DNA from 4 places in the Pseudoalteromonas sp. J2K-J979 genome. Region 3 is predicted to be linked to each of the others. Evidence: predicted binding sites of a transcription regulator. Region 3 holds the regulator's gene; each other region holds the start of a gene.

The links. Region 3 encodes LexA, which represses DNA repair genes until DNA is damaged. Its sites were predicted from a motif close to TACTGTATNNNNATACAGTA; they were not measured.
Region 1: AC3KVK_RS11225 (YebG family protein) is a predicted target of LexA. The motif match lies at 5,190-5,209, and genes of this name have one in related genera.
Region 2: uvrD (DNA helicase II) is a predicted target of LexA. The motif match lies at 4,914-4,933, and genes of this name have one in related genera.
Region 4: ruvC (crossover junction endodeoxyribonuclease RuvC) is a predicted target of LexA. The motif match lies at 3,962-3,981, and genes of this name have one in related genera.

Annotation. Positions count from the first base shown of each region.
Region 1 covers NZ_CM200281.1:2,420,880-2,428,551, reverse strand. Annotated here, with positions in the region: gene AC3KVK_RS11255 (response regulator) at 1-261, opposite strand, end outside; gene AC3KVK_RS11250 (SUI1 family translation initiation factor) at 263-592, opposite strand; gene AC3KVK_RS11245 (STAS domain-containing protein) at 833-1,138, shown strand; gene AC3KVK_RS11240 (ATP-binding SpoIIE family protein phosphatase) at 1,141-2,796, shown strand; gene AC3KVK_RS11235 (GAF domain-containing protein) at 2,872-3,540, shown strand; gene AC3KVK_RS11230 (amino acid aminotransferase) at 3,654-4,841, shown strand; gene AC3KVK_RS11225 (YebG family protein) at 4,871-5,173, opposite strand; gene AC3KVK_RS11220 (ComEA family DNA-binding protein) at 5,389-5,694, shown strand; gene AC3KVK_RS11215 (DUF6170 family protein) at 5,731-6,036, opposite strand; gene dsbB (disulfide bond formation protein DsbB) at 6,046-6,561, opposite strand; gene fadR (fatty acid metabolism transcriptional regulator FadR) at 7,013-7,672, shown strand, end outside.
Region 2 covers NZ_CM200281.1:83,801-91,472, reverse strand. Annotated here, with positions in the region: gene lysA (diaminopimelate decarboxylase) at 1-677, shown strand, start outside; gene dapF (diaminopimelate epimerase) at 704-1,534, shown strand; gene AC3KVK_RS00410 (DUF484 family protein) at 1,531-2,142, shown strand; gene xerC (tyrosine recombinase XerC) at 2,139-3,059, shown strand; gene AC3KVK_RS00400 (HAD-IA family hydrolase) at 3,084-3,788, shown strand; gene AC3KVK_RS00395 (chemotaxis protein CheV) at 3,881-4,825, shown strand; gene uvrD (DNA helicase II) at 4,998-7,163, shown strand; gene AC3KVK_RS00385 (tRNA(Met) cytidine acetyltransferase TmcA) at 7,164-7,672, shown strand, end outside.
Region 3 covers NZ_CM200281.1:3,324,569-3,332,240, forward strand. Annotated here, with positions in the region: gene AC3KVK_RS15195 (SURF1 family protein) at 1-225, opposite strand, end outside; gene AC3KVK_RS15200 (DUF2909 domain-containing protein) at 116-421, shown strand; gene AC3KVK_RS15205 (cytochrome c oxidase subunit 3) at 321-1,202, opposite strand; gene AC3KVK_RS15210 (cytochrome c oxidase assembly protein) at 1,186-1,758, opposite strand; gene ctaD (cytochrome c oxidase subunit I) at 1,758-3,335, opposite strand; gene coxB (cytochrome c oxidase subunit II) at 3,340-4,467, opposite strand; gene lexA (transcriptional repressor LexA) at 4,716-5,333, opposite strand; rRNA gene rrf (5S ribosomal RNA) at 5,485-5,599, opposite strand; rRNA gene AC3KVK_RS15235 (23S ribosomal RNA) at 5,730-7,672, opposite strand, start outside.
Region 4 covers NZ_CM200281.1:1,378,761-1,386,432, forward strand. Annotated here, with positions in the region: gene AC3KVK_RS06430 (DUF3334 family protein) at 1-454, shown strand, start outside; gene AC3KVK_RS06435 (M48 metallopeptidase family protein) at 488-991, opposite strand; gene AC3KVK_RS06440 (DUF72 domain-containing protein) at 1,046-1,894, opposite strand; gene aspS (aspartate--tRNA ligase) at 2,128-3,891, shown strand; gene ruvC (crossover junction endodeoxyribonuclease RuvC) at 4,027-4,548, shown strand; gene ruvA (Holliday junction branch migration protein RuvA) at 4,556-5,173, shown strand; gene ruvB (Holliday junction branch migration DNA helicase RuvB) at 5,192-6,196, shown strand; gene tolQ (protein TolQ) at 6,905-7,597, shown strand; gene tolR (protein TolR) at 7,597-7,672, shown strand, end outside.

The DNA of each region.
Region 1 (7,672 bases), 900 kb from region 3:
CATAAAAGGTAAGCCAGCCAAGGTGGTGTGATTTTTGATATCCTCGAGTAATTGCAGTGCACTCCCATCGGCCAGATGGAGTGCGCTGATTACTAAATCGGGGGTACTTTGTTTAATTTGTTCGAGACAAGAGATTATAGTATCGGCAAAATCAATATTGGTAATGCCTTCTAAACTTAATTCTTTTGCAATGACTTTACGCTGTGTTGATGATGGTTCAACAAGTAATATATGTAAATCTGATGGGGAGAGTTCAATCATGTTAACCTCCAGCTAGTTTAACTTTAAATCCTGCTGCTTGCAGAAGTGTTTTGAGCTTTTCTCGGTCATCACCCTGAATCTCAATGACGCCTTCTTTAAGTGATCCACCTTGACCCATTTTAGTTTTTAATATTTTAGCCAAAGCCTTCAAATCGTGTATTTCAGGATCGATACCGACAACAAGCATGACCCCTTTTCCTTTTCGACCTTTAGTCTGACGCTCTATACGAATAAAGCCATCAGAAAAAAGTTTCACTTCAAGTGGCGCTTTTTCTGCTGGTTGCGCTATTCGCCCACCATCGGTTGAATAAACTAGATTAGAGTCGCTCATATTACTACCTTTTATCACTCAGTTCAGATCTTTGATTTTAATTAATGGATATTAATACCATAGAAGAATAGGTGCAAACATAGATGAATAATAGTTTCGGTCGCTAGTTAGCTGGAATAATTGAAAAAAAGCTAAAGAAATCCGAACAATTGTATTGATAATTTTGCCATTAGCGACTTTAGTTAATAAGGACATTAATCAGGTTAAATGCCAAAATGCTTTGATAATAAGGAGAAGTGGATGAGCTTAAATAAAAGTCTTTCATCTGACGGTAAAGTTTTCACAATTCAAATAAAAGGGAAGTTTGATTTTAACCTAGTTCAATCTTTCCGCTCCGCTTATGCAGAAGTTGGTAATGAAACACCTAAAGTAATAGTTGATTTACGTGAAACAGATTACATGGACAGTTCTGCGTTAGGCATGCTGTTAAATATGAAAAAATCGCTTGGAGAGAGTGTTTCTGCTATCCAAATCGCAAACTGTCGCCCCCAAATTAAGAAAATATTACAGATATCGCGTTTTGATAAAAAGTTTGATATCGACTGATTATGAGAATATTAGTCGTTGACGATCAGCAGCTAAACCGAAAGCTGTTAACTTTTATGCTCAATGCGGAAGGTTATGATGTAGAAACAGCTGAAAATGGCCAACTTGCACTAGAAAAAATACCGATTTATCAACCGGATATAGTATTGCTCGATGTGTTGATGCCAGTAATGGATGGTTATGAGACCGCGCCACTTATCAAAGAGTTATCGAAGGATGTGTATCTTCCGATTATTTTTATTACTGCCCTTGATGATCAAAACAGTCTACAGCGTTGTTTAGAAGTAGGAGGAGATGACTTCTTAAATAAACCGTTTGATAAAGTCATTCTATCGGCCAAAATCAAAGCGCATAGTCGGACAAGAGAGTTAAGTAAAAAGTCCTATCAACAAAATCAATTGCTTGAATATCATCAAAATGAAACAGAAAGAGAGCATGAAATTGTTGAGCATATTTTTGCAAATGCCCTGCAAGATCGGCTTGTTGTTCCAGATCTTATTGATTACCACATGTCACCTGCCTCGATGTTTAACGGGGACTTATTTTTAGTTGCACCGAGTCCAGTTGGTGGTATTTATATGCTGTTAGGTGATTTTACTGGACATGGACTCGCAGCTGCCATTGGCGCACTCCCGACTTCGAAAGTCTTCTATACGATGGCGCATAAAGGTCTATCTGTCGGTGATATCGCAGCAGAACTCAATACAGTACTTACACAGTTGTTGCCTGAGCATATGTTTTGTGCAGCAACGATTATTGAATTGAGTAGCAGTGGGCGGAGCTTTTCAGCGTGGTTAGGTGGGTTGCCAGACTGTTATGTTCTTAATCAAAGTGGTCTAGTTAAACGCGTACTTGAGTCACAACACATGGCATTGGGTATATTAGATGATCATGAGTTTGAGCGAGATATCGTCCATTTTGAGGTTGAAAATACAGATCGTATTTTAGTGTTTACTGATGGCATCATTGAGGCTGCAGATCGAAATGATGATTACTTTGGTGAAGACCGAGTGCTTGACGTCATCGCTAGTTCTGAGCAAGCGGGTATTTTAGAAATTGTTGATGCAGTCAAGGAGTTTAGTGGAGATGTCGCTCAACAAGATGATTTGAGCTTAGCTTTATTGCATTGCAAGCCGAGTCCTCTTTCAAAGCCAAAAGAACAAATCTATTGTGATATTCCAGTATCATTTTCATTAAGCCTTGATGCGAGTTTACTAAAAACCACTGATCCTGTGATTCAAATGGTTAATTTAATATCAAGTATTGAAGGGGCATCTGAGCATCGCTCAAATTTATTTCTTTTACTTTCTGAGGCTTATAATAATGCCGTTGATCATGGTTTATTAGAGTTAGATTCAAACTTAAAAAATCAAGATGATGGTTTTATACTGTTTTATGAGTTGAGAGCACAGCGATTAGAAGCGTTAAGTAGTGGTGAAATCAGCTTAAACGCTATCTATGAACCACAAGAAAAAGAAATCAAATTAATTGTTACAGACTCAGGTAAAGGCTTTAAAAAAGCAACCCAGTTGACCAGCACTGATAATGAACATGAACATGGTAGGGGGGTAGGGTTGATGGCTGAAATTGCCAAAGAAGTCACTTATAACGAGATTGGAAATACCATAACGATTCGTTATCAGTTAATTAATAATTAAGCGATCTGTTTGCTACTTTTTCCTATTTTGCCATGATAGTATCAATTCTCTATTTTTAGATGTATTGATGGCTAAATGATTTCTTCATATTTAACAATTTCAGGGCTTGAATGCCCGGTTTCATTAATCGAAAGCAAAATCGAGCTTATTCAAACATATCTGAGTGAACATGCACAAGATACTCAAGCCCCACTTAGTTTTTACGTTCCTGAATTGGGAGAAGGTGGGAGTTGTAGTCTATTCGGGCACTTACAAGCTGAGCCGTTTGAGTTGAGTTCAATAGTCAATATTGCAGATAGTCTGAATCTTAAACGCCTTAATAGTTTGCAAACAATCGTAGATTGCGTTGTGAAGGAGTCGCAGGTTGATTGGTTTGGAATTTATCAAAAAGTTACGCATGATGAACAAGAGCAGTTAGTCAAGCTAGCTTATTTTGGCGCAGAAAGTCGAGCTTGTTTTCCTTTGAATTCAGTATTTGCCGCTTTGAGCAATAACGTCAAAGTAGGGCTGTCGAAACAAGCCCGCGTAATCAACGATATTCCTGCCTATCTATCTGAGGGGGGGGAGTATTATACATGTGATCCTAAAGTACTGGCTGAGTCTTGTTTACCAATACTCAATGAAGATAATCAATTACTAGGGATTATTGATGCCGAAGCATTCAAATTACACTTTTTTGATGATGAGCAGCGTGCATTGTTAATTGCTGCATGTCTTATTATCCCAAAATATCTACTTAATTAGCAGTAAAGTGATTGAAAGTAGTAGAGAATAAATATCCATTTAAAGCTAGCTTACAAAAGATGAGTTTATGTTAAGCTAGTATTTTATTAACCCCGAGTAAAGAGATACCAGCAATGTTTTCGATTTTGAAACCGTTACCAACCGATCCTATTTTAGGTTTAATGGCCGCTTATCGCCAAGATACAAATCCAAACAAAATTGATTTGGGTGTAGGCGTGTATAAAGATGAACTAGGGAATACACCTGTTCTAAAAGCTGTGAAAAAAGCAGAAGCATTTCGTTTAGAAAATGAAACGTCGAAGTCATATATCGGCTTAGCGGGTGATCTTGGTTTTTGTAGTAAAATTGAACAGCAACTTTTAGGCGAGCATCGTGCATTACTAGCGAATCGTGTAAGAACAGCGCAAGCACCTGGTGGCACGGGGGCATTACGTGTTGCAGCAGAATTTATTGTTCGTTGTAATCCAAAAGCGACAGTGTGGGTTACCACTCCTACTTGGGCCAATCATATTAGCTTATTTGAAGCTGCAGGTTTAACAGTCAAAGAGTATCCTTATTACGATTATGAGAATAAAGGGTTATTGTTTGATGAAATGGTTGAAACCTTAAAGCAAATCCCTAAGGGTGATGTCGTTTTATTACATGCTTGCTGCCATAACCCAAGTGGAATGGACTTAAATCAGGCGCAGTGGGAAATTGTTGCTGATATTGCTGCAGAAGTAGGCTTTACACCTTTGGTTGATATTGCATACCAAGGATTTGGCACAGGTCTTGATGATGACGCTGCTGGCCTTCGATTATTAGCTGATAAAGTTGATGAGTTGATTATTTGTTCATCTTGTTCGAAAAACTTTGGCTTATACAGAGAGCGTATTGGTGCCTGTTCAATTATTTCACAAACTCCGGCTATTGCAGATATTGCTAATTCTGTTTTGTTGAGCGTTGTACGCAGTATTTATTCGATGCCACCTGCACATGGCGCAGCGATAGTTGATACTATTTTAGGTAGTACAGAATTAACCTCACTTTGGCATGAAGAGTTAGCCGAAATGCGTGATCGTATAAATGGTCTACGTAACTTAATTGTTGATTCTTTAAATAAACAGACAGATCAAGATTTTTCATTTATCAAACACCAGCATGGTATGTTTTCTTTCTTAGGTATTAATAAAGAACAAATTGACCGTTTACAAAAGGAGTTTGGTATTTATATTGTGGGTTCAAGCCGAGTCAATGTGGCAGGAATAAGCCAAACAAATATCGATTACTTCTCGAAGGCTGTAGCCGAAGTTTTAAAATGAGTGTGATTGTAAAAGCGGGGTAACCCGCTTTATCCTGCTTGTTTTATCTCTGCAATTTTCCCTGAAGACTCACTTTTGCCTTTAGTCGTTTTAGTTGCAGTTTTGCTAATACCTTTTAGGGCATTAATAATATTATCTTTATCTTTGGCCATTTCGAGTGCAAGAGACTCCACTTGTTGTTCACTTAAGGGGACATCGATTGTTGAAAGAATTGATTCTAAAGACTCTGCAATATCAAGCATTTTGTCATAAGCATCAGCATCTTTTTTACTTGTAAAAGTCATCCGCTCTACTCCATTTCTTTCTACAACATATTTGACAACAACGGCCATGATTCTCTCCTAAGAGTACTGTTTTTTTATACAGTAACTTTATTGGTGTTTTTTTTCAAGTGTAAAATTTTAACAGCTTCATTTAATTGTACACTTGCGTGAGCAATTTCTCCATATCACTTCCTTTTGACAAATTTATGACCATGTTCTTTAGTTAATATGTTAGCTAAATGAGCTGACAGTCAGTCCATGGTGGACATCAAGGAGGAAATACAATGAAGTTAATGACATCTTTATTCTTAGTTATATTTACATTCGCAATGTTGAGCCCTGTCGTGATTGCAGGTGAGGAAATTGTGATTAATCCTGATACGGCAATCAGCCAAGAAGGTTTAATTAATGTAAATAAAGCCAGCGCGAAGGAACTTGAAGTGTTACCTGGAGTTGGTAAATCTAAAGCTGCAGCTATTATTGCTTATCGCGATCAATTTGGTGAATTTACATCTCTTACAGAGTTGAAAAATGTGAAAGGGATTGGTGATAAAGCGATTGCAAAATTAGAAGGGAAAGTGAAGTTTTAATGGATAAAAGGGCTGTCTCCAGCCCTTTTCTTAAATTTATTGAGTCAGTTTGAAATACTCATCTTTTGCACCCTCGAGGGTGTGTCTAATAAAATAAAAGGTTATAGGATTGGTCACGATTGGGTAGCTAATCACTAAAATAAACAAATAAAGTAATAGCCACCAACTCTCTATATTTGCTAACAATAAAAACAAAGGTGTTAGAAATAGTAATTTAATAATATTTAACACCGTCTTTTGAGGTGTGGTTAAATTTCCTTGCGCGAGTTTGATAATTTCAGCGCGTTCTGTATATCTCAACCCTTTGAGTTCAGGAATATTCCGAGATGTGAAAAAAATCATTTCTTCTCCTTAAACTGATTTTTTAATAAAAAATCGAGTCATTAGCACCAAAACAAACGCGCTACTATAAAGGCCAAAAATTATTTGCATCCATCCAGGCATACTCATCCCTAAAAAAGACCAGCTAATTTCACCGCAGTCACCTGTCGCTTCAAAAAAGCTTGGTATCCATTGATGTAGAGGCATAAAGCTTGGGAAGTTAGGCACTATCTCGCAGCTAAAAGCAAACGGGTTAGTATTTTCTTGCATGGCGATATGCTCATTGGCAATACTCCATCCCCAAAAAGCTGAAATAGCCCAGCACAGGTACCCAAACACGCGCAGCAAGAGATTATGAGGGTTAATTGCTGTTATCGCGCAGAACACTAACCCTAGCACTGCGGTGCGTTGGTAAATACACATGATACAGGGAGCTAGATTCAAGAAATACTGGAAAAATAATGCTGATATTTCGAGTATAAAAGCGGTCGCGGCCAGTGACAACCATGCAGCCCGAGAAGTTGGAAGAGATGCAATAAAATTCATTTATAACCTGTTTGTAGAAAGAGTTTTTAAGGGTGGGGCAAACCCATCCGATGTCTATTAATTTAATCTGCTGATTAAACCATACTTATAACAGATAGTGGAAGTGTGTTTCAGATAAGATGTGTAAAAGCCACGACGTAAACTAAAGAGTTAAAAGAACCAACATGTATGAAAGGGCTACAATTCAACATAAATTGAAGGAATATTGAGACCTTATAATGAAAAAAGTAGCTGTGTTTAATCACTGATTTTATGTGAGCAGATAAAATCTGCTAGCAAGTGCGAGTGAAGTCAATTAAAACTATGTGCTTAAACAAAAGTGAACACTTATCTACTTTTATTAAAAGATTCAGAGTCACGATATCTTGATACATTTTCTTGTTAGTTACGCCTCATCTGGTACAATCAGTCTTTGATGAAGTAGCATATAATTATTAAAAGTGGGATGTTGATGAGAATTTTCAAAGCGAAAAGCCCTGCCGGATTTGCTGAAGAATACATAGTTGAATCAATTTGGAATGGTGAGTTTCCTCCTGGTTCTATTTTGCCAGCAGAGAGGGAGCTTTCAGAATTAATCGGCGTCACACGTACCACTTTAAGAGAAGTTTTACAGCGTCTAGCGAGGGATGGCTGGTTAACAATTCAGCATGGTAAGCCAACACGAGTCAATGACTTCTGGGAAACCTCTGGCCTTAATATTCTCGAAACATTAGCTCGACTAGATGAAGATAAAATGCCAGACCTGATTGATCAGCTTTTGTCTGCACGAACAAACATAAGTGCTATTTATACTCGTGCAGCGATTAAAAACAATCCTGAAAAAGTCATTGAAATCCTAAAGCGTAGTGAAGAGATTGAAGATACACCACAAGCACTAGCAGAGTACGACTACCGTATGCATCACGAGTTGGCATCAGCGTGTGGTAACCCGATTTATGTGTTAACACTGAATGGCTTTCGCGGATTGTATTCTAAAATTGCGCAGCATTACTTTTCAGACGTTCGCACTCGTGACTTAGCACGCCAATTTTATAAAGATCTTATGGCATTAGCTGAGCAAAATAAATTTGATGAAGCGATTTTCTTAATGCGTAAATATGGTTTGAATTCG
Region 2 (7,672 bases), 380 kb from region 3:
ATATTCAAGGAATTGATTTTCATATTGGCTCGCAATTAACTGAAGTTGAGCCTTTTTTAGCGGCTTTAGACAAAGTACTGGCCATCGTTACACAACTAGCAAACCAGGGGATCACCCTCAAACACTTAGATGTTGGCGGAGGCTTAGGAGTCGCTTATTTAGCTGAAGAGCCTCCTCACCCAAGCACCTATGTGAACCAATTAACCGAGCGCCTGTCGAACTTCCCTGATCTTGAACTGATATTCGAGCCTGGTCGCGCCATTGCAGCGAATGCGGGCATTTTAGTCACTCAAGTCGAGTATTTAAAGCAAAACCAAGGTAAACATTTTGCCATCGTTGATGCGGGCATGAATGATTTACTGCGCCCATCGCTTTATCAGGCCTGGCAAAACATTATCCCTATCACTCCTCGTGATGGCGAGACTCACCAATACGATATCGTCGGTCCTGTTTGCGAAACGGGTGATTTTTTAGGTAAAGATCGTGCTTTATGTTTAGCTCAAGGGGATCTTTTAGCAGTGAGAAGTGCTGGAGCCTACGGATTTACCATGAGTTCTAATTATAACTCTCGCCCTCGTGTGGCAGAAATTATGGTCGACGGTGAAACCGTTCATGTGATCAGAAAGCGTGAAACCATTGCAGATTTATACCAAGGAGAAAACACGCTACCTGCTTAGCTGGTGTGTGATAATAAAAGGCTTTTATGTTAGTTCACTTTTCAAAAATGCACGGACTCGGCAACGATTTTATGGTGATTGATAATGTCACCCAAAATGTGTTTATTTCGCGCGATCAAATCATTAAATTAGCCAATCGACACTTTGGCATTGGTTTTGACCAATTGTTAATGGTCGAAGCTCCTTATGATCCAGATTTAGATTTCCACTATCGGATATTCAACGCCGATGGCAATGAAGTTGAGCAATGTGGTAACGGTGCCCGCTGTTTTGCTCGCTTTGTGCGGATGAAAGGCTTAACCAATCGGCATAAGGTGACGGTTTCGACTAAGTCTGGAAATATTACCCTGCATATTGAAAAAGATGGCTTAGTCAGTGTCAATATGGGTCACCCTAAGTTTGAACCTAGCGAGATTCCATTTAAAGCAACAAAACGTGAAACCACGTATATTTTCCGTGCAGGTGACCATACTGTGTTTTGTGGAGCAGTCTCGATGGGCAACCCACATTGCGTGCTACTGGTCGATGATATTGACACAGCGCCAGTTGAAACTTTAGGCCCAGCCCTAGAAAATCATGAACGCTTTACACAAAAAGCCAATATTGGTTTTATGCAAGTGATCTCACCTGAACATATCAAATTGCGAGTGTGGGAGCGCGGTGCAGGCGAAACTCTTGCTTGTGGCACGGGTGCGTGCGCAGCTGTGGTGATTGGTATTTTACAAAAAAAACTCGCCGCCCATGTGCGTGTTGACCTGCCTGGTGGCACGTTACAAGTGCGCTGGCAAGGAGAAGGGCATAGCGTGCGTATGACCGGACCTGCAGAGCATGTATTTGATGGACAAATCGCATTATGAGCCATTTAACCGCAAAAGAGGTGTCCGATTATTTAGTTTCACACCCTGATTTTCTAGTAGAGCACCCGCAACTACTCGATACGCTTAATATATACCACAGTGAAACGGGCTCTATATCGTTACAAGGGCATCAACACAAACGTCTAAAAGAACAACTACAACAGCAACAATTGCAGCTCGATACACTTACTTTGCATGCTCGTCGCAGTGAGCAAATTTATCAGGTGTTTAGTTCGTGTCATCGCCATTTAATGATGCATGATAACTTTGCTGACTTAGCCAATAATTTAGTCGCCCTCATCAGTGCGAACCTTGATATTTGCGAATGCAAATTGCTGCAATACCATGATGATTTAGCCAGTATTGTCACTCACCGCTTAAGTTCATCTCCTTGCTATTTAGGCCGTATTAACCAACAAGAACAAGCATTATTATTTGATCAAGAATGCCAGTCTGTCGCACTTTATTTGATTGGCGATACTCAAACGCCTTTGGCTGTCCTAGCGTTTGCGAGTAATGATCCGATCCACTTCGAACCGTCACAAGATAGCTTCTTTATTAATGAGTTTGTCAAAGCACTACACACTAAACTCGCTGACTTCGTATGAGTGAACCGCAAAGACTAAAGGCAAGTTGGCTCAATGGCATTGAGGTATTTATTCAATACCTCAAATATGAGAAAAATTACTCCAAACATACGCTGTTACAATATCGCTTACAACTTCAAGAAATCGGATGCTTCTTACAAGATAAGGCCGATAACTGGCTCACCGTCCAACCAGAACAACTCAGAGCCTATAGCATGAGTTTAAAAGCCCGCAATTTAAACGCTCGCACGATTAACTTAAAACTCTCATGTGTTCGCAGTTTTTACAAATATCTGCAAATCAAAAAAACTGAGCTAGTCAATCCAGCTCAGGGGATTCGAGGCCCAAAATTTCAACGCCCGCTTCCTAAAAATCTCGATGTGGATCAAATGCATCAACTCCTCGAAATGACTCCAGAAGATAGCTTAGGCTTTCGTGACAAAGCAATGATGGAATTAATGTACTCTTCAGGATTGCGAGTTAGCGAGTTGGTGAACGCAAACTTACAGGATGTAGACTTAGCTCTTGCTGAAATCCGTGTTTTAGGTAAAGGTAATAAAGAACGCATTTTACCGATAGGTCGTCAAGCTATCGAGGCCTTGCAGCAATGGCTACAATGTCGTGGGGAATTTGCGATGCCCGATGAGCAAGCTCTGTTCTTAAGTAAAAAGAAGTTACGCATTTCTACACGCCAAGTTCGCACTAGAATGAATCAGTGGGGTGCGAATCAAGGGATCAGCAGTCGTATTCACCCACATAAATTGCGCCACTCATTTGCATCCCACATGTTAGAATCAAGTGGCGATTTGCGTGCAGTGCAAGAGTTACTCGGGCACAGTAGCCTCTCAGCGACCCAAGTCTATACCCATTTAGATTTTCAACATTTAGCCAAGGTGTACGACAATACCCACCCTCGAGCTAAAAAAAATCGTTCTTAATCTAGCTTTCATATAAGGTTATGTATTGTGCAAATTTATAAGAAAATTAACCCAGTTAAAGTAATCAGCTTTGATTTAGACGATACCCTTTATAACAATCACCCAATAATCAAAGCCGCCGTCCAAGCGCAGCTCGATTACCTTAATGAATTGACATTATGGCAACAGCAACCAGCAAATTTTTGGGCGAAATGCCGCGATATCGTTGCTGAACATCAACCAGATATTGTGGATAATGTGACCTCATGGCGCCAACAAACCCTTAGGTTTGCTTTGCAAAAAATAGGATACACATTTCAAGACACAGAGCATCACGCAACACAAGCCTACCAAGCATTTGCCAATGCGCGTAGTCAAATTGTCGTCGATGAAACCGTGTTATCTTTGCTCACCCGACTAAAAAAACACTATAAAGTAATTGCCATCACGAATGGTAATGTTGATGTTGAGCTTTTTAACCTAAAGGGGATATTTGATTTAGTCTTAATGGCCGGTCGCGATGGTAAAGCGAAACCCGCCTCTGATTTATTTCAGCAAGCTGCCCAGCATTTTAACGTACCACTAAACAGTATTTTACATGTCGGTGATAGCCTTGATACCGATGTACAAGGTGCAAATAATGCGGGCTGTATGTCTGTCTGGTTAGATAACCAAGCAATCCAATACCAGTACAAAGGGCTAGCCCATATTTCAATTACAGATGTCTTAGCTTTAGAGATGATTGTTTAAACGTGCACAACAAAAATTATGGGAATAAATTAGGTTTATGTGTAAATCGTATTAAACTATAGGAATAATGACTTTATGTAGTGTGGTATAACATGGCAGGTGTTCTCGATTCCGTTAATCAACGTACCCAGCTAGTCGGTGAAAACCGTCTTGAGTTGCTCCTGTTTCACCTCCATGGTCGCAACCTATTTGCTTTAAACGTATTTAAAGTAAAAGAAGTCGTTAAATTACCAAAACTCAGCGTGTTGCCGAATGCTCACCCTAAAATCTCTGGAGTTGCGAATATTCGTAATGAATCAATTCCAGTGATTGATTTACGCCAGGCGATAAACCTGCCACCGATTGAACATGGCGACGACTGCAATTTAGTCATCACTGAATATAACCGAACCGTGCAAGGGTTTTTAGTCGGTAAAGTCGACCAAATTGTTAATATGACTTGGTCAAACATTATGCCGCCGCCATCCAGTATCGGTAAAAATCATTATCTAACCGCCCTCACCAAATTAGAGCGAAACGGTACTCAAGAATTAGTCTCTATTATCGATGTAGAAAAAGTGTTAGCGGAAATAGTCGAATACACAGTCGAAATTTCTGAAGGGATCTTAGATCCCGATATTGTTGATAAATTTGCGGGCCGAAAGGTATTACACGCTGACGACTCTCCAACAGCCAGACGCCAAGTCAAAGACACACTCTCCCAATTAGGGATTGAAATTATCCCCACTCAAAATGGTCAAGAAGCTTTTGATTTGTTGAAATCGTGGGCTGATGAAGGCATAGACGTTGAGAAAGAGTTTTTAATGGTAATCACGGATGCAGAGATGCCTGTTATGGATGGTTATCGCCTAACTTTTGAAATCCGCAATCACCCTAAACTAAAAAATCTATTTGTTGTGCTCAATACCTCTCTGAGTGGCAGTTTTAACGAAGCCATGGTCGAAAAAGTGGGGTGTAATGCCTTTTTATCTAAATTTCAGCCCGATAGGCTAGTTGAAACCGTTCAAAATCGCTTAAAACAAACTTTAAATGAGTAATCAATGACATTCCTTAAGTGATACCTTGTCAGGACTTCTTCGCTCATTAGGGCTTTCACTGGTAATCTTTTTTGCTCCTCCCTCACACAACTGTTCATAAAAACAGTATTTTATTTAGCCCATTAAAAACTCCTGTTATACTGCCAACACAAGAATTGAAAAAGGTATACTGATGGACGTTTCTGAATTACTCGATGGCTTAAATGATAAACAGCGCGATGCTGTTGCTGCGCCATTACAAAACATGCTGGTTCTCGCAGGTGCGGGCTCTGGCAAAACCCGAGTACTCGTCCATCGTATCGCTTGGTTGATGCAAGTTGAACATGCGTCACCCTACAGCATCTTTGCCGTCACATTTACCAATAAAGCAGCGAAAGAAATGCGCTCGCGCGTCGAAGAGACCATCAGCACTTCTGCTGGCGGGATGTGGATTGGCACTTTTCATGGCTTGTCACATCGTATTTTGCGTGCGCATCACCGTGAAGCCAACTTACCAGAGGCCTTTCAAATTCTCGATTCTGATGATCAACAACGCATGATCAAGCGCTTACTTAAAGCAATGAATATAGACGATAAAAAATGGCCACCCAAGCAAGTTTCTTGGTATATCAGTGCAAAAAAAGACGAAGGATTACGCCCCAAAGATATCAAAGCGTATGATATGAATGAGCAGATGTTTTTAAATATTTATACCGCTTATCAAGATGCGTGTGACCGCGCAGGTTTAGTCGATTTTGCTGAAATATTATTACGCTGTTACGAACTACTGAACACCCAACCGACGTTACTACGTCACTACCAACAGCGCTTTCCGCATATGCTGGTTGACGAATTCCAAGATACCAACACCATTCAATATGCTTGGCTGAAACTGCTCGCAGGCCAAGGTGGCAATGTCATGATAGTCGGTGATGACGATCAATCTATTTACGGTTGGCGCGGCGCAAAAATTGAGAACATTCGTCGCTTTTTAAGCGACTTTAATGCGCAAACGATTCGCCTTGAACAGAACTACCGCTCAACCAGTACCATACTGAAAGCTGCCAATGCACTTATCGCCAATAACTCTGAACGAATGGGCAAAAGCTTATGGACGGATGGCAATGAAGGCGAGCCAATTTCTATTTATGCTGCTTACAATGAGTTAGATGAAGCGCGCTTTATTGTCGGCAAGATCCGCTCTTGGCTCAATGCGGGCAATGCTTTACAAGACAGCGCCATTTTATATCGTAATAATGCGCAATCTCGAATTTTAGAAGAGGCTTTATTACAAGAAGGCTTAAAATATCGAATTTATGGCGGCATGCGCTTCTTCGAACGTCAAGAAATCAAAGATGCATTGTCTTACTTGCGCTTAATTGGAAATCGCCAAGACGATGCTGCTTTTGAGCGTATTATCAACACCCCAACCCGAGGTATTGGTGATCGTACACTAAGCTTAGTTCGCGACTGCGCACGTAATGAATCACTCCCCCTGTGGTACGCTGCGAAAACCCTGATAGAGCAAAAACACTTAACTGGCCGTGCAGCATCGGCGATTACTGCCTTTGTTAATTTAATCGAGCAAATAGAAGAAAACATTCAAGAACTCAATCTTGAAGAACAAGCGAAATACACCATTCATACCTCAGGCTTAATGGCCATGTATCAAGCCGAAAAAGGCGAAAAAGGTCGCGCTCGGATTGAAAACTTAGAAGAATTAATCAATGCTTGCGGTCAATTTGAACTCCCCGCCGAAGAAGAATTCGCCTCGCCTCTGACAGGGTTTTTATCTTATACCGCCTTAGAATCGGGAGAGGGCCAAGCTGAAGAGCACGAAGATGCCGTGCAAATGATGACGCTCCACTCCGCCAAAGGACTTGAATTTCCATTAGTATTTATGGCTGGCGTAGAAGAAGGAATGTTCCCATCACAACAAAGTAACGAAGAATCGGGTCGCCTCGAAGAAGAGCGCCGGCTTTGCTATGTTGGCATGACGCGGGCCATGGAAAAACTCTACATTAGCCATGCTGAAACACGACGACTCTACGGCCAAGAGAAATACCATAGTCCATCACGCTTTTTACGCGAAATACCAGAACAGTGCATTGAAGAAATCCGCATTAAAACTCAAGTAACACGCCCGCAAGCGAGCAATCGCTTTAGTTCGGCCATGAGTCATGCCGCTTTTGAAGATACAGGCTTTAATTTAGGCCAGCGTGTGCTTCATACTAAGTTTGGTGAAGGAACTGTCCTCAATTATGAAGGTACAGGTGCGCAATCACGCATTCAGGTTGCCTTTGATGATGTCGGTACTAAATGGCTGGTCACTGCTTACGCTAGGCTGCAGAGTTTGTAAATGCCGCTTAGTATTCAGATCAAAGACTACTTATCGCAGCTGGCGAATAACCGCCATCGACAACTATTAGTCATCACAGGTGAGCAAGATTGGGTTTACCAACATGCTCTCCAGTTTTGTGAAGATTATTTAAGTCTCCCGCTAGTTCTGAGTAATAATGCGTTGTTACAGCAGTCGATTTGGCCCGAGCATACCCATCAATTGCTTGGACAAGAGCATCAGCATGTTATTTACGATGGCTTTTCTGGTCTGAAACCAAATTTACTCGCCGCTGTATCAGGGACTGTCACTGCGGGTGGGTTATTGATACTTTTGCTTCCGCGCAACGCTGAATTAAAGACCTTTATCGACCCACATTTTTATTCATATCAATCTGCTGAACAGACTAATACAAATAGCAACTTTAACACTCGGTTAAGCCAACGACTAAACAGCTGTCAGTGCATGTTTTACGATCAGTATAATGGTCTGCGAATTCCTTCTATTTCTCCCCACCCCGATGAAGATCC
Region 3 (7,672 bases):
CCTAGCAAGTCCACCACAAGATAAGGCTATTAATAAAGTGATTAATAGTGCTATAAATGAGAAGTGAAATGACTGATGAAGCAATCTTATATCCATAAACACCTTTGGAAAGCCCATGGTAATCAAGCTAATTATTATTTTGTTATTATTGTTTATTCTATTTAGTCTTTTTAAAGCACTGCTAATAATGATACGCGCCGATCCAAAAGCACCTTCAATGTCCAAATACCTAGGTCGGCGTGTATTTACATCTGTTTTAATTTTAGTCGGTATTTTAGCCGCGATATCTTTGGGTTGGATAAGCCCTAATCAAAATCCATTTATAAAACATAAACAAACACAAACAGACATAACCACACTACGTCCACAAAATGCCAATACCAAGCCGCAGCTTGGAAAGCAAAATGGTTCTCGCAAGTGAAGTGCCCCTTATAAATACGTAATAACACAATAAATAAAATGAGCGTACCTAGAGTTACATGCAAGCCATGAAAGCCTGTCAATAAAAAGAAGGTATTTCCATAAATACCCGCATCAAGAGTCAGCCCTAAGTCTTGATATGCATGAACATATTCTTCTATTTGTAAGCCTAAAAAAATCACACCTAATACAACCGTTAGAGCTAAAAAAAGTTTTAATTGAGTGCGATTGTCTTTTTCTAAAGCTTGATGAGCAAAATGAATCGTTATTGATGAAGTTAGTAAGATAATGGTATTTATCAATGGTAAACCTGTCCATGGCATTGCCTGAGTTGTCTCGCCTGCTGGCGTTGTCACTAAAGGCCAAACAGCCTCAAAAGTCGGCCAAAGTAGTTCATGGGTCATTGCATTATTACTGGCCCCACCCAACCAAGGGACTGACAATACTCGGGCGTAAAATAAAGCCCCAAAAAATGCAGCAAAAAACATCACCTCAGAAAAAATAAACCAACTCATACCTTGTCGGAAAGAGCGATCCATCTGTTTCGAATAAAGCCCAGAAGCAGACTCATCAATCACATTTTTAAACCAACCGTATAGCATGTAAATGATGGTCGCTATACCTACATATAGCAGATACTGAGTTAACCCTGACGCTTCTTCTTTTGTCGAATTGATGACCGTACTCGCTGCACCAAGCGCGATAAAAAACATCCCAACTGCACCGACTATCGGCCAATGGCTTTGTGATGGGACGTAATATGTTTCATATTCTGGTTTCATTCACAGTCTCCTTAGTTGAGGCAGTTACTGCTTGCTGAATTTGCTCGCTGATATCAAAAACAGTATAGGATAAAGTTATTTCTTCAAACTTGTGTGGTAACGCTGTATCAACATAAAACATAAGTGGAAGCTCCGCCATTTCACCTGCTGATAAGGGCTGTTGATTAAAACAAAAACACTCAATTTTATGGAGGTATTTAGCTGCTAAGCCTGGGGAGACTGATGGAACCGCCTGTAAAACACGATCTGTATCACTAATATTTTTAGCCTTAAATACAACCTTATGCATCGCTCCTGGTTGGACTGTAATTCGCTGAGTTTCAGCTGATACTTTAAATGGAGCAGAACCCTGAATATGAGTAATAAAGCCCACATCAACTAACCGTTTATTATCAATCTCCGCGCTTTGCTCTGCCTCTTCTAAAGACGGTTTGCCATTCAATCCAGTAATGTCACAAAACACGTCATATAGAGGGACGAGAGCAAATGCAAACGCAAACATTCCCGCACATGTAATCAGCAGCTTAAATAACAATTTATTATGTAAAGAAGCCATTATTTTATAACCGGAGGTTTATCAAACGTATGATACGGAGCTGGTGAAGGCACTTCCCATTCGAGTCCATGCGCACCCTCCCATACTCTCGCAGTCGCTTTTTCTCCCCCTTTAATACACTTAATCACAACCCATACAAACAGTAGCTGCGATAGACCAAAAGCAAAACCACCAATACTGATGATTGCATTAAAATCAGCAAATTGAAGAGCGTAATCAGGAATACGTCTTGGCATACCAGCTAGACCAACAAAGTGCATAGGAAAGAAAAGTACATTAACACTTATAAGTGAGAGCCAAAAATGCGCTTGTGCCCACCCTTGGTGATACATGTTGCCTGTCCATTTTGGCAGCCAATAATACGCAGCTGCCATGATAGAAAAAACAGCACCAGTTACGAGAACGTAATGGAAATGCGCAACAACAAAATAAGTATCATGATATTGAAAATCTGCAGGGGTGATTGCCAGCATCAAACCTGAAAACCCTCCTATTGTGAATAGCACAATAAAAGCGATACTAAACAACATCGGGATTTCGAAACTAATTGAACCACGCCACATAGTGGCGACCCAGTTAAAGACCTTAACACCTGTAGGTACCGATATCAGCATCGTGCTATACATAAAAAATAGCTCTCCAGCTAAAGGCATCCCCGTGGTAAACATATGGTGAGCCCATACAATGAAAGATAAAAACGCAATTGAGGCAGTTGCATAGACCATTGAAGCGTAGCCAAACAAAGGTTTACGAGAAAAAGTAGGAACAATGGAAGAGATAATACCAAAAGCGGGCAAAATCATAATATACACTTCTGGATGACCGAAAAACCAAAAGATATGTTGAAACATGACTGGGTCGCCGCCACCCATAGCATTAAAGAAGCTAGTCCCAAAATATTTATCCGTGAGAACCATTGTTACTGCTCCTGCTAAAACAGGCATCACAGCAATTAATAAAAAAGCAGTGATCAACCAAGTCCACACAAACAATGGTAATTTCATCCACGTCATGCCTGGAGCGCGCAAATTTACAATCGTCACAATGACATTAATCGCCCCCATGATAGAACTAATCCCCATAATGTGAACAGCAAACACAAAAAATGCTGTACTATCATTGCTATACGTTGTAGATAGAGGTGCGTAAAAGGTCCAACCGAAATTAGGTCCACCACCTTCCATAAAAAGTGACATGAGTAAAATAGAAAATGCAAAAGGGAGTATCCAGAAACTCCAGTTATTCATTCTAGGAAGCGCCATATCTGGTGCGCCAATCATCATTGGGATCATCCAATTTGCCAACCCCGTAAAAGCAGGCATCACAGCGCCAAAAACCATAATGAGTCCATGTACTGTTGTCATTTGGTTAAAAAAATCAGGTTCAACCAACTGTAATCCAGGCTGAAATAGTTCAGCTCGGATAACCATAGCCATCGCACCGCCGACTAAAAACATAACCAAAGAAAAGATAAGGTACAATGAGCCAATATCTTTGTGGTTTGTTGTAAATAGCCAACGCTTTATTCCACTTGGGGTAGCGTGAGAATCCGAATGTTCATGAGTAAGCGCGGTCATATTATTATTCTTCCTTCATTCTATTCTTTACGTCACTTGGCTGAACAAGATCCCCAGTATTATTTCCCCAGGCATTTCGCTCATAGGTAATAACGGCTGCAAGCTGTTTTAAAGAAAGTTGTTTTACGTAGGCTTGCATAGCCGTACCTGGTTTACCATGCAAAACTATGTCGATATGATCAATGATATCGCCCTTTGCTATAGGACTATCCTTGAGCGCAGGGAATACGCCACCTAGACCTAAACCGGTAACCTGATGACATGCTGCACAACTTGCGATATAAACTTGCTCGCCCAATGTCATTAACTCCTCTTCTGATAATGTCTGGTCTAATAGCTTCAGATCAGCTTGAGCTGCTTGCGCATTTTCTTTTTTCGCATTGTTAAGCCAAGAGTCAAAAGCATCTGGCTCGACGGCTTCGACCACCACTGGCATAAAGCCATGATCTTTCCCACAAAGTTCAGCACATTGACCTCTGTATATTCCAGGCTCGTTTACTCTAGTCCATGCTTCATTTATAAAACCTGGATTCGCATCTTTTTTAACAGCAAAATCAGGGACCCACCATGAGTGGATAACATCATCAGAAGTCATCAAAAAACGAACTTTGCGATTAGTTGGGATAACCAGTGGTTTATCGACTTCAAGTAAATAATTTTCAGTTTTAGTTATATGGTTATTAATTTGGTCTTGTGGTGTAGATAAAATGGAGTAAAAACTTAAGTCATGTTCGATATACTCATAGTGCCATTTCCACTGTGACCCCGTTATCTTGATGGTAATGTCAGCCTTAGATGTATCTTCCATCGCAATAAGGGTTTTCGTCGCAGGAATAGCCATTAAGATTAGAATCAAAAATGGAATGGCGGTCCATAATATTTCAACTTTGGTGCTTTCATGAAACTGTGAAGCAGTCACACCTTTAGACTTACGATGATTGAATAAGGCCCAAAACATAATAGAGAAGACAATAACTCCTATCACACAACAAATTATAAAAATTGTCATATGTAGGTTATAAACATTCTCGCTGATGTCAGTTACACCTGTAGTCATATTGTATTTGCTTTGTGCAAAAACATTAGACGATGTAACAAACATAACGAGCAAGGACATAAAGACCTTACCCATAACACACTCCTTTAGTGAAGAAATTTAAGCACGCCAAATTATTTCTTCATTATTATTATTAACTAGAATCCAATAGATGATTTTTCAATCAGCTGTAGTTGAAAACTAGTCAAGGATGGAGTGTTAAGCAAGAAAGGGGGTGAGAAATATAGCAATAAAAAATAAAGTGCGACAAGCGCACTAAAATAAATACAATTAAATCAGATTGTTAAATATAAATCGAAACAAAAATAACATTAACATCTTTTTTACATCCAATCAGCATTACGAATAACGCCAACCGCAAGCCCTTCAATATCAAGAGCTTCTTCAGACAAATCAACAATTATCGGATTGAACTCTTCGTTTTCAGCATGAAGGTAAACTTTTTTGCCCTTTTGCTCAAAACGCTTGACCGTCACATCCTCGCCGACACGAGCAACAACAACTTGGCCATTTAGTGCAACAGCACATCGATGAACGGCTAACAAATCACCATCCATAATACCAATATCTTTCATGCTCATCCCATCGACTCTTAACAAGAAGTCTGCGGCTGGTTTAAATAACATCGGATCAACTTGGTAATGACTTTCTACATGTTCTTGAGCCAAAATAGGTTCACCAGCAGCAACTTTACCAATTAGTGGTAAACCAAGTTGTTCAGGCTCATCATCTTCGACCAACCTTAAACCTCGACTTGCACCAGGCACCATTTCGATAAAGCCTTTTTTTGCAAGGGCTTTGAGGTGTTCCTCTGCTGCATTTGCACTTTTAAAGCCTAGCGTATTAGCTATTTCAGCGCGTGTAGGAGGCATGCCTGTATCTTTAATAAATACCTTTATTAGCTCTAGTATTTGAGCCTGACGTTTTGTAAGTGGACGCATACACTGGATTTCCATACAGTAAAGATAACTGTAATTATATACAGGGTAAATGAAAGCGCAATATATTATCGACTTTCTCAAACAGATAGTTAAAATAAAAACTCAGACAGCAAAAAGCCCGACTCATTGAGTCGGGCTTTTCTTAATAGGAGCCTGGCGATGTCCTACTCTCACATGGGTAATCCCACACTACCATCGGCGCTGTTTCGTTTCACTACTGAGTTCGGAATGGAGTCAGGTGGGTCCAAAACGCTATTGTCACCAAGCAAAATTTTGCCGCTTTACCGCTTTCGCCGTAAAACTAAATTCGGAAGGCTGATTTTAAAATTGTCTACTTCAGTCTATCTAACTTCTTGCTTATTTATCAGTGCTTCATACAAACCACTTTGGCGTTGTATGGTTAAGCCTCACGGGTAATTAGTATAGGTTAGCTTAACGCCTCGCAGCGCTTCCACATCCTACCTATCAACGTTGTAGTCTCCAACGGCCCTTTAGTGGAGTTAAACTCCAAGTGAGAACTCATCTCGAGGCTCGCTTCGCGCTTAGATGCTTTCAGCGCTTATCGATTCCGAACGTAGCTACCGGGCAGTGCCATTGGCATGACAACCCGAACACCAGCGGTTCGTCCACTCCGGTCCTCTCGTACTAGGAGCAGCCCCTCTCAATTCTCAAACGCCCACGGCAGATAGGGACCGAACTGTCTCACGACGTTCTAAACCCAGCTCGCGTACCACTTTAAATGGCGAACAGCCATACCCTTGGGACCGACTTCAGCCCCAGGATGTGATGAGCCGACATCGAGGTGCCAAACACCGCCGTCGATATGAACTCTTGGGCGGTATCAGCCTGTTATCCCCGGAGTACCTTTTATCCGTTGAGCGATGGCCCTTCCATTCAGAACCACCGGATCACTATGACCTACTTTCGTACCTGCTCGACTTGTCCGTCTCGCAGTTAAGCTTGCTTCTACCATTACACTAACCGTACGATGTCCGACCGTACTTAGCAAACCTTCGTGCTCCTCCGTTACTCTTTGGGAGGAGACCGCCCCAGTCAAACTACCCACCAGGCACTGTCCGCAACCCCGATTAGGGGCCTACGTTAGAACATCAAAACTACAAGGGTGGTATTTCAAGGACGACTCCACAACAACTAGCGTCGCTGCTTCAAAGTCTCCCACCTATCCTACACATGTAGGTTCAATGTTCAGTGCCAAGCTGTAGTAAAGGTTCACGGGGTCTTTCCGTCTAGCCGCGGGTACACAGCATCTTCACTGCGATTTCAATTTCACTGAGTCTCGGGTGGAGACAGCGTGGCCATGGTTACACCATTCGTGCAGGTCGGAACTTACCCGACAAGGAATTTCGCTACCTTAGGACCGTTATAGTTACGGCCGCCGTTTACCGGGGCTTCGATCAAGAGCTTCTCCGAAGATAACCCCATCAATTAACCTTCCGGCACCGGGCAGGTGTCACACCGTATACGTCATCTTTCGATTTTGCACAGTGCTGTGTTTTTAATAAACAGTCCCAGCCACCTGGTTACTGTGACTGCCAACAGCTTAAGGAGCAAGTCCTATCACCGTCAGCAGCGTACCTTCTCCCGAAGTTACGGTACTATTTTGCCTAGTTCCTTCACCCGAGTTCTCTCAAGCGCCTTAGTATTCTCTACCTGACCACCTGTGTCGGTTTGGGGTACGATTCAGCATGAACTGAAGCTTAGAGGATTTTCCTGGAAGTATGGCATCAACAACTTCACTACCGTAGTAGCTCGTCTCGTATCTCAGTCTTAAGAACCCGGATTTGCCTAAGTTCTCAACCTACTTACTTTCACATGGACAACCAACGCCATGCTTGCCTAGCCTGCTCCGTCTCCCCATCGCATTCATGCCGAGTACGGGAATATTAACCCGTTTCCCATCGACTACGCGTTTCCGCCTCGCCTTAGGGGTCGACTCACCCTACCCTGATTAACATGGGATAGGAACCCTTGGTCTTCCGGCGTGCGGGTTTTTCACCCGCATTATCGTTACTCATGTCAGCATTCGCACTTCTGATACCTCCAGCAAACCTCCCGGTTCACCTTCAACGGCTTACAGAACGCTCCCCTACCCCGCATACATAAGTACGCAGCCGCAGCTTCGGTGGTATGTTTAGCCCCGTTACATCTTCCGCGCAGACCGACTCGACCAGTGAGCTATTACGCTTTCTTTAAAGGATGGCTGCTTCTAAGCCAACCTCCTGGCTGTCTGGGCCTTTCCACATCGTTTCCCACTTAACATACACTTTGGGACCTTAGCTGGCGGTCTGGGTTGTTTCCCTCTTCACGACGGACGTTAG
Region 4 (7,672 bases), 1.7 Mb from region 3:
TTACGGTGATTATATGCGAAATATGGGCATGCCAGAATCGGAAATCGCTCATAGTCACCTTTCGGATGATGTCTCCAATGTTATGGGAGAACTCATGAATCAGATTGTGGGTGATTTTACTGGTAAAGTACGCTCTCAATTACATACCTCAATTACCCAAAATCAGCCAAAAATGATGGCAATCAATAAACAAGTGCAAATCTCAGTTGATACTAATATGGATCGTCCACAAGCGCGTCGTGTCACCTTTACGACGGGTAACCAAAATATCTTTTATCTAGAATTGGCGATGGATAAAACAGAGTTTATAAAACTGCATGACTTTGACATCGTCGAAGATGAAGATCCTGATACCATTATTGCTGAAACTAAAAAGCAGCAAGAAAGCAAGTCAGCCAAAGCAACTGAACCGACAGATATTGATGATGATTTTATGGCCGATTTGGGGCTGTAAGCTTAGATTTTGGGCGCTGGATGCGCCTTATTTTTAATATAACCCTTCAAAAAATTCACACTGGTAAATAAACAAACGTAAGTCGAGTTCAAGCTGATGGTATTGCGGCAGCATATGCTCACATAAATTATAAAATGCTTTGTTATGATCTTTTTCTTTAAAGTGGGCTAATTCATGTACTATTAGCACTTTTAAAAGTGGCTCAGGAGCATGTTTTAATTGCATTGCGATGGCAATTTCATGAGCGATTTTGAGTTTTCCACCGTGATTTTTGCTGCTGAATGTATGGGTGCCGAGTGCATTTTTGACTAGATCTTTTTGCTTTTTATACAGCGCTTTATTGATCACAGGCGTATTTTTCAAATAGCGCTGTTTTAATTCATTTGTATAATGAAACAATGCCTTATCAGAGGTGATTTGATGAGCGCTAGGATACTTATTTAATAAATATTGCTTTAGCTTGCCTTGTTCAATCAATTGACTAACTTGTTGTTGAATCGCTGGTGGATAACCTGAAAAGTACTGCTTGTCACTCATTAATTATACCCCTGTAAAAATCAAAGTTTACCAAATTTTACGGCCAAAGTAGCGCTAAAAAAGGCTGTTTTGCTGCATTTGTTTTTCAGCAGGAAAAGGCGCTAATACAGGGTGAGGCAGCTGAAGATCTTGCATAAATTGTCTGGCGAGCAAAGGGGAGTCATGATTGTCAGCCGTATGAAAAAATACATAGGGTGTTTTACCTTCATCGAGCCAGTGTTTTATTTTGTTTAACCAAGGTTGATAAAAAGTACGGTTATTTTCTAACTGACTACAGCCTACAAAACGGATAATAGGGGTGCTGGCTGTACTAATGACATGCAAGGGCACACGGGGTTTCTTTTGTTGTGCATCAATAATTGCAGCAGTCGTTGCGGGTTCATTAAAAAGCGGCCGGGTATCCATCATTACGCGATCAACCTTGTACTTAATAAGCAATTGATTAAGGTGTGTCTCATTGTCGTCTTTTTTGAAAAAATCTAAGTGCCTCACCTCCACACTAAGAGGCAACTGATCAGGTACTTGCTTCAAAAAATTTTCGAGTAAAGGTAAATGATATGGAGCGAATTGACTGGGCAACTGCAACATCACACTGCCTATTTGCGAAAATAAAGGGCTGAATAAATGACACCATTTCGCAAACTCTGCATCAATATGCTGTAAGGCTGCATCATGAGATATTCGTTTCGGTACTTTAAAGGTAAAACGAAAATCAGGACCGACGGCTTTGAGCCAGCGCTGTAATGTTTCTGGGGTGGGGTCGGCATAAAAGCTTGTATTCCCTTCGACAGAATTAAATATTTGACTGTATTGGTGCAGCATGTCGGCATTTTTACAATCTGCACTAAAAAATCGCCCGCGCCAATGCGAAGAGCCCCATTGTGGGCAACCTAAATAAAGCATAACAATTTAATCACCGAATAAATAAAGGAAAATAATAACAAAGCTGTTACAGCAAGGCGAAGTATATGCATATCTCGATATGAAAAATTCACCGTGTTTAAAAATAATTGCTTAGATTGTGCATCCCGTGATGACATTAACTGTGATTTTTATATAATTGGCGATTAATTTGTTAAATGAATCGAGTTACCTCGCCAAAAACTGTGGCTTGAGGTGACATACACAGGATAAATATGCGCTCTATATATTGCGGACAGCTAAATAATACACATGTAGAACAAACGGTTGAGCTTTGTGGTTGGATCAACAAACGCCGCGATTTAGGTGGCCTTATTTTTATCGATTTACGTGACCGTGAAGGGTTAGTCCAAGTGGTATTTGACCCAGAAGTTGCGGGCTTAATGGATATTGCCAATCAATTACGTAATGAATTTTGTGTCAAAGTAACGGGTATTGTTCGCGCTCGTCCACAAAGCCAAATTAATAGCGATATGGCAACGGGTGAAGTCGAAATCTTAGGGCAAGGCCTTGAAATTATTAATCGCTCTGAGCCGTTACCACTTGATTTTAATCAGCAAAATTCAGAAGAAATGCGCTTAAAATATCGTTATTTAGACCTACGCCGTTTAGAAATGAGTGATCGCATTAAGCTTCGCGCTAGAGCTAGCAGTTTTGTACGTCGCTTCTTAGATGAACAAGGCTTTTTAGACATTGAAACACCAGTGTTAACTAAAGCTACGCCAGAAGGTGCACGTGATTATTTAGTGCCTAGTCGTGTTCATAAAGGCAGTTTCTACGCGTTACCGCAATCACCACAATTATTTAAGCAATTGTTGATGATGTCAGGGTTTGATCGCTATTACCAAATCGTTAAATGTTTCCGTGATGAAGATTTACGTGCTGATCGCCAACCTGAATTTACGCAAATAGATATTGAAACCTCATTCATGACATCTGATCAAGTGCGTGAGGTGACAGAAAGGCTCGTTCGTGAAATGTGGCAATCATTACTTGAAGTAGACCTAGGGGCGTTTCCAGTGATGCCTTATGCTGAAGCGATGACTCGTTTTGGTTCAGACAAACCCGATTTACGTAATCCGCTTGAATTGATAGACGTTGCTGATTTAATGAAAGACGTTGAATTTAAAGTCTTTTCAGGTCCTGCCAATGACGAAAAAGGCCGTGTCGCTGTATTAACAGTACCTGGTGGTGCGGCGCTTTCACGTAAACAACTTGATGATTATACCAAGTTTATCGGTATCTATGGCGCTAAAGGCTTAGCATGGATGAAAGTCAACGATCCGGCACAAGGTGCTGAAGGTGTACAATCACCCGTTGCTAAATTTCTACCACCTGAAATTGTCGAGCAACTTTTAGCACGTACGCAAGCAAACGCGGGTGACATCATTCTATTCGGCGCAGATAAGAAAAATGTTGTGAACGAAGCAATGGGGGCATTGCGCTTGAAAATTGGCTTAGATCTTGAGCTCACTGACTTAAATGCTTGGGCGCCACTTTGGGTTGTTGATTTCCCAATGTTTGAAGAAGATGACGAAGGCACATTACATGCTGTACACCATCCGTTTACTGCACCAAAAGGCATTTCTGCGGCTGAATTAGAAGCAGCCCCAGCTGGTGCGATTTCAGATGCATACGATATGGTATTAAATGGCTATGAAGTCGGTGGTGGCTCAGTTCGTATTTATAATGGCGATATGCAAGAAGCGGCATTTCGGATTCTAGGTATTGATGCAAAAGAACAACAAGATAAATTTGGCTTTTTACTTGATGCTCTAAAATATGGCACACCGCCACATGCAGGGTTAGCATTTGGCCTAGATCGCCTCGTGATGCTGTTGTGTGGCACTGAAAACATTCGCGACGTTATTGCATTCCCTAAAACGACTCAAGCCAGTTGTTTATTAACCAATGCACCAAGCAAAGCGAACCCTGATTCGTTGACTGAACTTGCTATTGCAGTAAAAGAAAAAGAGTAACTGTTTCTTTTTAGAATTAAGCGGCCATTGGCCGCTTTTTTATTGCAAAAAAGCTAATTCAAATAAAGTGCACTGGTAATTTATACAGTTGTAAGGCATTATGGCGACATAAGCTACAACGTTATGGAGTGCTGTTTGGCCATTATTTTAGGGATCGATCCCGGCTCACGTTTAACGGGCTATGGTTTAGTTGAATTTCAAGGTGCAAAATATTCCTATATTGCCAGTGGCTGTATTCGTTTAGGTGAAAAACTACTAGCGGAGCGACTCAAGACGATCTATTTGGGCGTGAGTCAAATAATTGAGCAATACCAGCCTGATACATTCGCTATAGAACAAGTGTTCATGGCTCATAACCCTGATTCGGCATTAAAGTTAGGTCAGGCTCGTGGTGCTGCAATTGTCGCGGCAACAATGAGTGACTTGATGGTAAGCGAATATTCTGCGCGCCAAGTAAAACAAGCTGTGGTGGGCAATGGTGGCGCAGATAAAAAGCAAGTGCAGCACATGGTCAAAACCTTGCTTGCTTTGCCAAGTATGCCGCAAGCCGATGCCGCCGATGCGTTGGCTATTGCTATGTGTCATGGCCACTCTGAACAAAATTTAATAAAACTTGCCGGAAAAGCGAAAAAAACAGTACGCGGCAGATTAAGGTAATACAATAATGATTGGACGATTAAGCGGGCTATTAATTGAAAAGCAGCCGCCACAAATTCTACTTGATGTAAACGGTGTTGGTTATGAAATTAGTTTACCAATGACGTGTTTTTATCACTTGCCTAAAGAAGGTGAACAAGCAACTTTATATACTCACTTTGTGGTTCGTGAAGATGCGCAGTTATTGTATGGATTTAACCATAAAACTGAACGTGCTTTATTTCGTGAATTATTAAAAGCCAATGGCGTAGGGCCTAAATTAGGCTTAGCGATTTTATCGGGGATGTCTGCAGAGCAATTTGTGCAATGTGTACTCAATGAAGATGCCACGACTTTAGTAAAGCTACCTGGTGTCGGTAAAAAAACGGCCGAACGTTTGGTACTTGAAATGAAAGATCGTCTGAAAGATTGGGGCATGGATTTGTTCAGTGATTCAAGTAAAGAATTGGTACTTGAAATGCAATCAACCCCATCAAGTCAAGATAATGCACAAGATGATGCCATTGCGGCACTGGTTGCCTTAGGGTATAAACAAGCTCAAGCAGAAAAGACCGTTAAAGCATTGCGCGCCCCGGGCAAAACCTCTGAGGTCTTGATCCGCGAAGCATTGAAATCGATGCTGTAAATTGAACAAGAGAATCCCATGATAGAAGCAGATCGTTTAATTGCGCCAAGTGAATTAGCCAATGAAGATATTATTGATCGGGCAATTCGCCCTAAAATGCTGGCTGACTACACAGGCCAACCCCATGTTAAAGGGCAAATGGAGATTTTTATTCAAGCCGCAAACTCGCGGGAAGAAGCACTTGATCATCTTTTAATCTTTGGGCCTCCAGGGCTTGGGAAGACGACCTTAGCTAACATAGTCGCAAACGAGTTAGGGGTGAGCATTAAAACCACCTCAGGACCTGTACTTGAAAAAGCTGGGGATTTAGCCGCGATGCTAACTAATTTAGAGCCACACGATGTATTGTTCATTGATGAGATCCATCGGTTGAGTCCCCATATTGAAGAAATATTGTATCCGGCCATGGAAGATTATCAACTCGATATCATGATTGGTGAAGGCCCAGCAGCACGCTCAATTAAACTCGATTTACCACCATTTACCTTAATTGGTGCGACAACACGTGCAGGCTCGTTAACGTCGCCCCTCAGAGATCGTTTTGGGATTGTCCAGCGTTTGGAGTTTTATTCAGTTGCTGACTTATCAAGTATTGTGAAACGCTCGGCACAATATTTAAATTTGCATTTGGATGAACAAGGAGCCATTGAGATAGCAATGCGCTCACGGGGGACGCCGAGAATTGCAAACCGATTACTACGACGTGTTCGTGATTATGCGCAAGTAAAAGCCGATGGTGATGTCAATCAAGAGATCGCTAGTTTAGCCCTTGATATGGTCGATGTAGACAAACATGGTTTTGACTTTATGGATCGTAAATATCTCTTAGCGATTATTGAAAAGTTTATGGGGGGCCCTGTTGGGCTCGATAATATCGCTGCGGCCATAGGTGAAGAACGAGAAACAATTGAAGATGTGCTTGAACCTTACTTAATCCAACAAGGTTTTATTCAACGTACACCGCGTGGACGCATCGTTTCTGATCGTGCTTACGCTCATTTTGGATTAGCAAAAGCAGATTAGTGTTAGCTAAAATGTGGAAGAGCCGTGTTAACGGCTTTTTTTATGCCAAACTACAGACAAAAAAAAGCCCGCATATTGATGCGGGCAAAACAACAAGTTGAAGGAAGTATCCAGGGAACATTAAATGTCTGACGTTTAATGTCGAGTAAAATGAAAAATCAGAATCACTTTACTAGTAACTGTTTAAGAACAAGTGTGTTCGTTCAGTACAGAGTGAATAATACAGCTGAGAAGGGCGCTTATCAAACTAGAAAAATTTAATTTTGACATTAGTTTTTTTAATGGGTGAGGTATTTTATTTGCTGGATTTCTGATTAACTTTTCAGCACCTATATTAAATACCACTGATTTTTAATGAAAAAGTATAGTGTTTAATCCTTTTTATAAATTAGATTTAGTATTGTGACTATGAGTGATGTTTGTAGTTTTGCTCACTTATGCATTTAAAATGCATAAAACACGAGTTTTATGTTGTTTTTCTCAATATTTATTACAATCTAAATCGATTACAAAAAAGTCAGTGATTTTTAAGTTAAAAAACAGTCATTCGTCTTGTAAGCCATTGTCAGCAACTCATTCGCTAGTTACACTAGAGCGCACAAAAAAGGCTGGCGAGTTAAATTCATCCCTTGTTGAACTATATCGCAATCATTATAACTAAGTAGCCAATTATCATATAAAAACTACAGCGAACTGGAGAAGAAAGTAGTGGGATCAGAAATGTCATTTATCGATTTAATTTTAAAGGCCAGTTTTTTAGTTCAATTAGTGATGTTGATGCTAGTGGCGATGTCAGTGATTTCTTGGACCATGATTTTTCAGCGTCATAAAGCCTTAAAGCAAGCCCAAGTCCAAGCAAAAAAATTCGAAGATAAATTTTGGTCGGGCACTGATTTAAGCAAAATTTATACTGAATTGTCTGCTCGTACGCAAACACCTGATGGACTCGAGTCTTTATTTTGCTCAGGCTTTAAAGAATTTGCCCGTCTATCTAAAAGTAATCTCACGGCTGCGGGCACAATTATGGATGGCACCCACCGAGCGATGCGAGTGGCTTTATCACGCGAGATAGAAAAATTAGAGTCGAGTCTGTCTTTTTTAGCCACTGTTGGCTCTATTAGCCCATATATTGGCTTATTCGGAACCGTTTGGGGGATCATGAATGCTTTTATTGCTCTGGGCCAAGTCAAGCAAGCAACATTACAAATGGTCGCCCCAGGTATTGCAGAAGCGTTGATTGCAACTGCTATTGGTTTATTTGCTGCAATCCCGGCCGTTATTGCCTACAACCGTTTTGCACATAAAGTAGAAAAACTTGAATCAAGCTATGGAAACTTTATGGAAGAGTTTTCAAATATCTTACACCGTCAAGCGGTTGCGCAAAATGAGGCGAAAGCGTAATGTACCAGCGTAAAAAACGCCGCCCTGTGTCGGAAATTAATGTTGTGCCATACATCGATGTGATGTTAGTGCTGT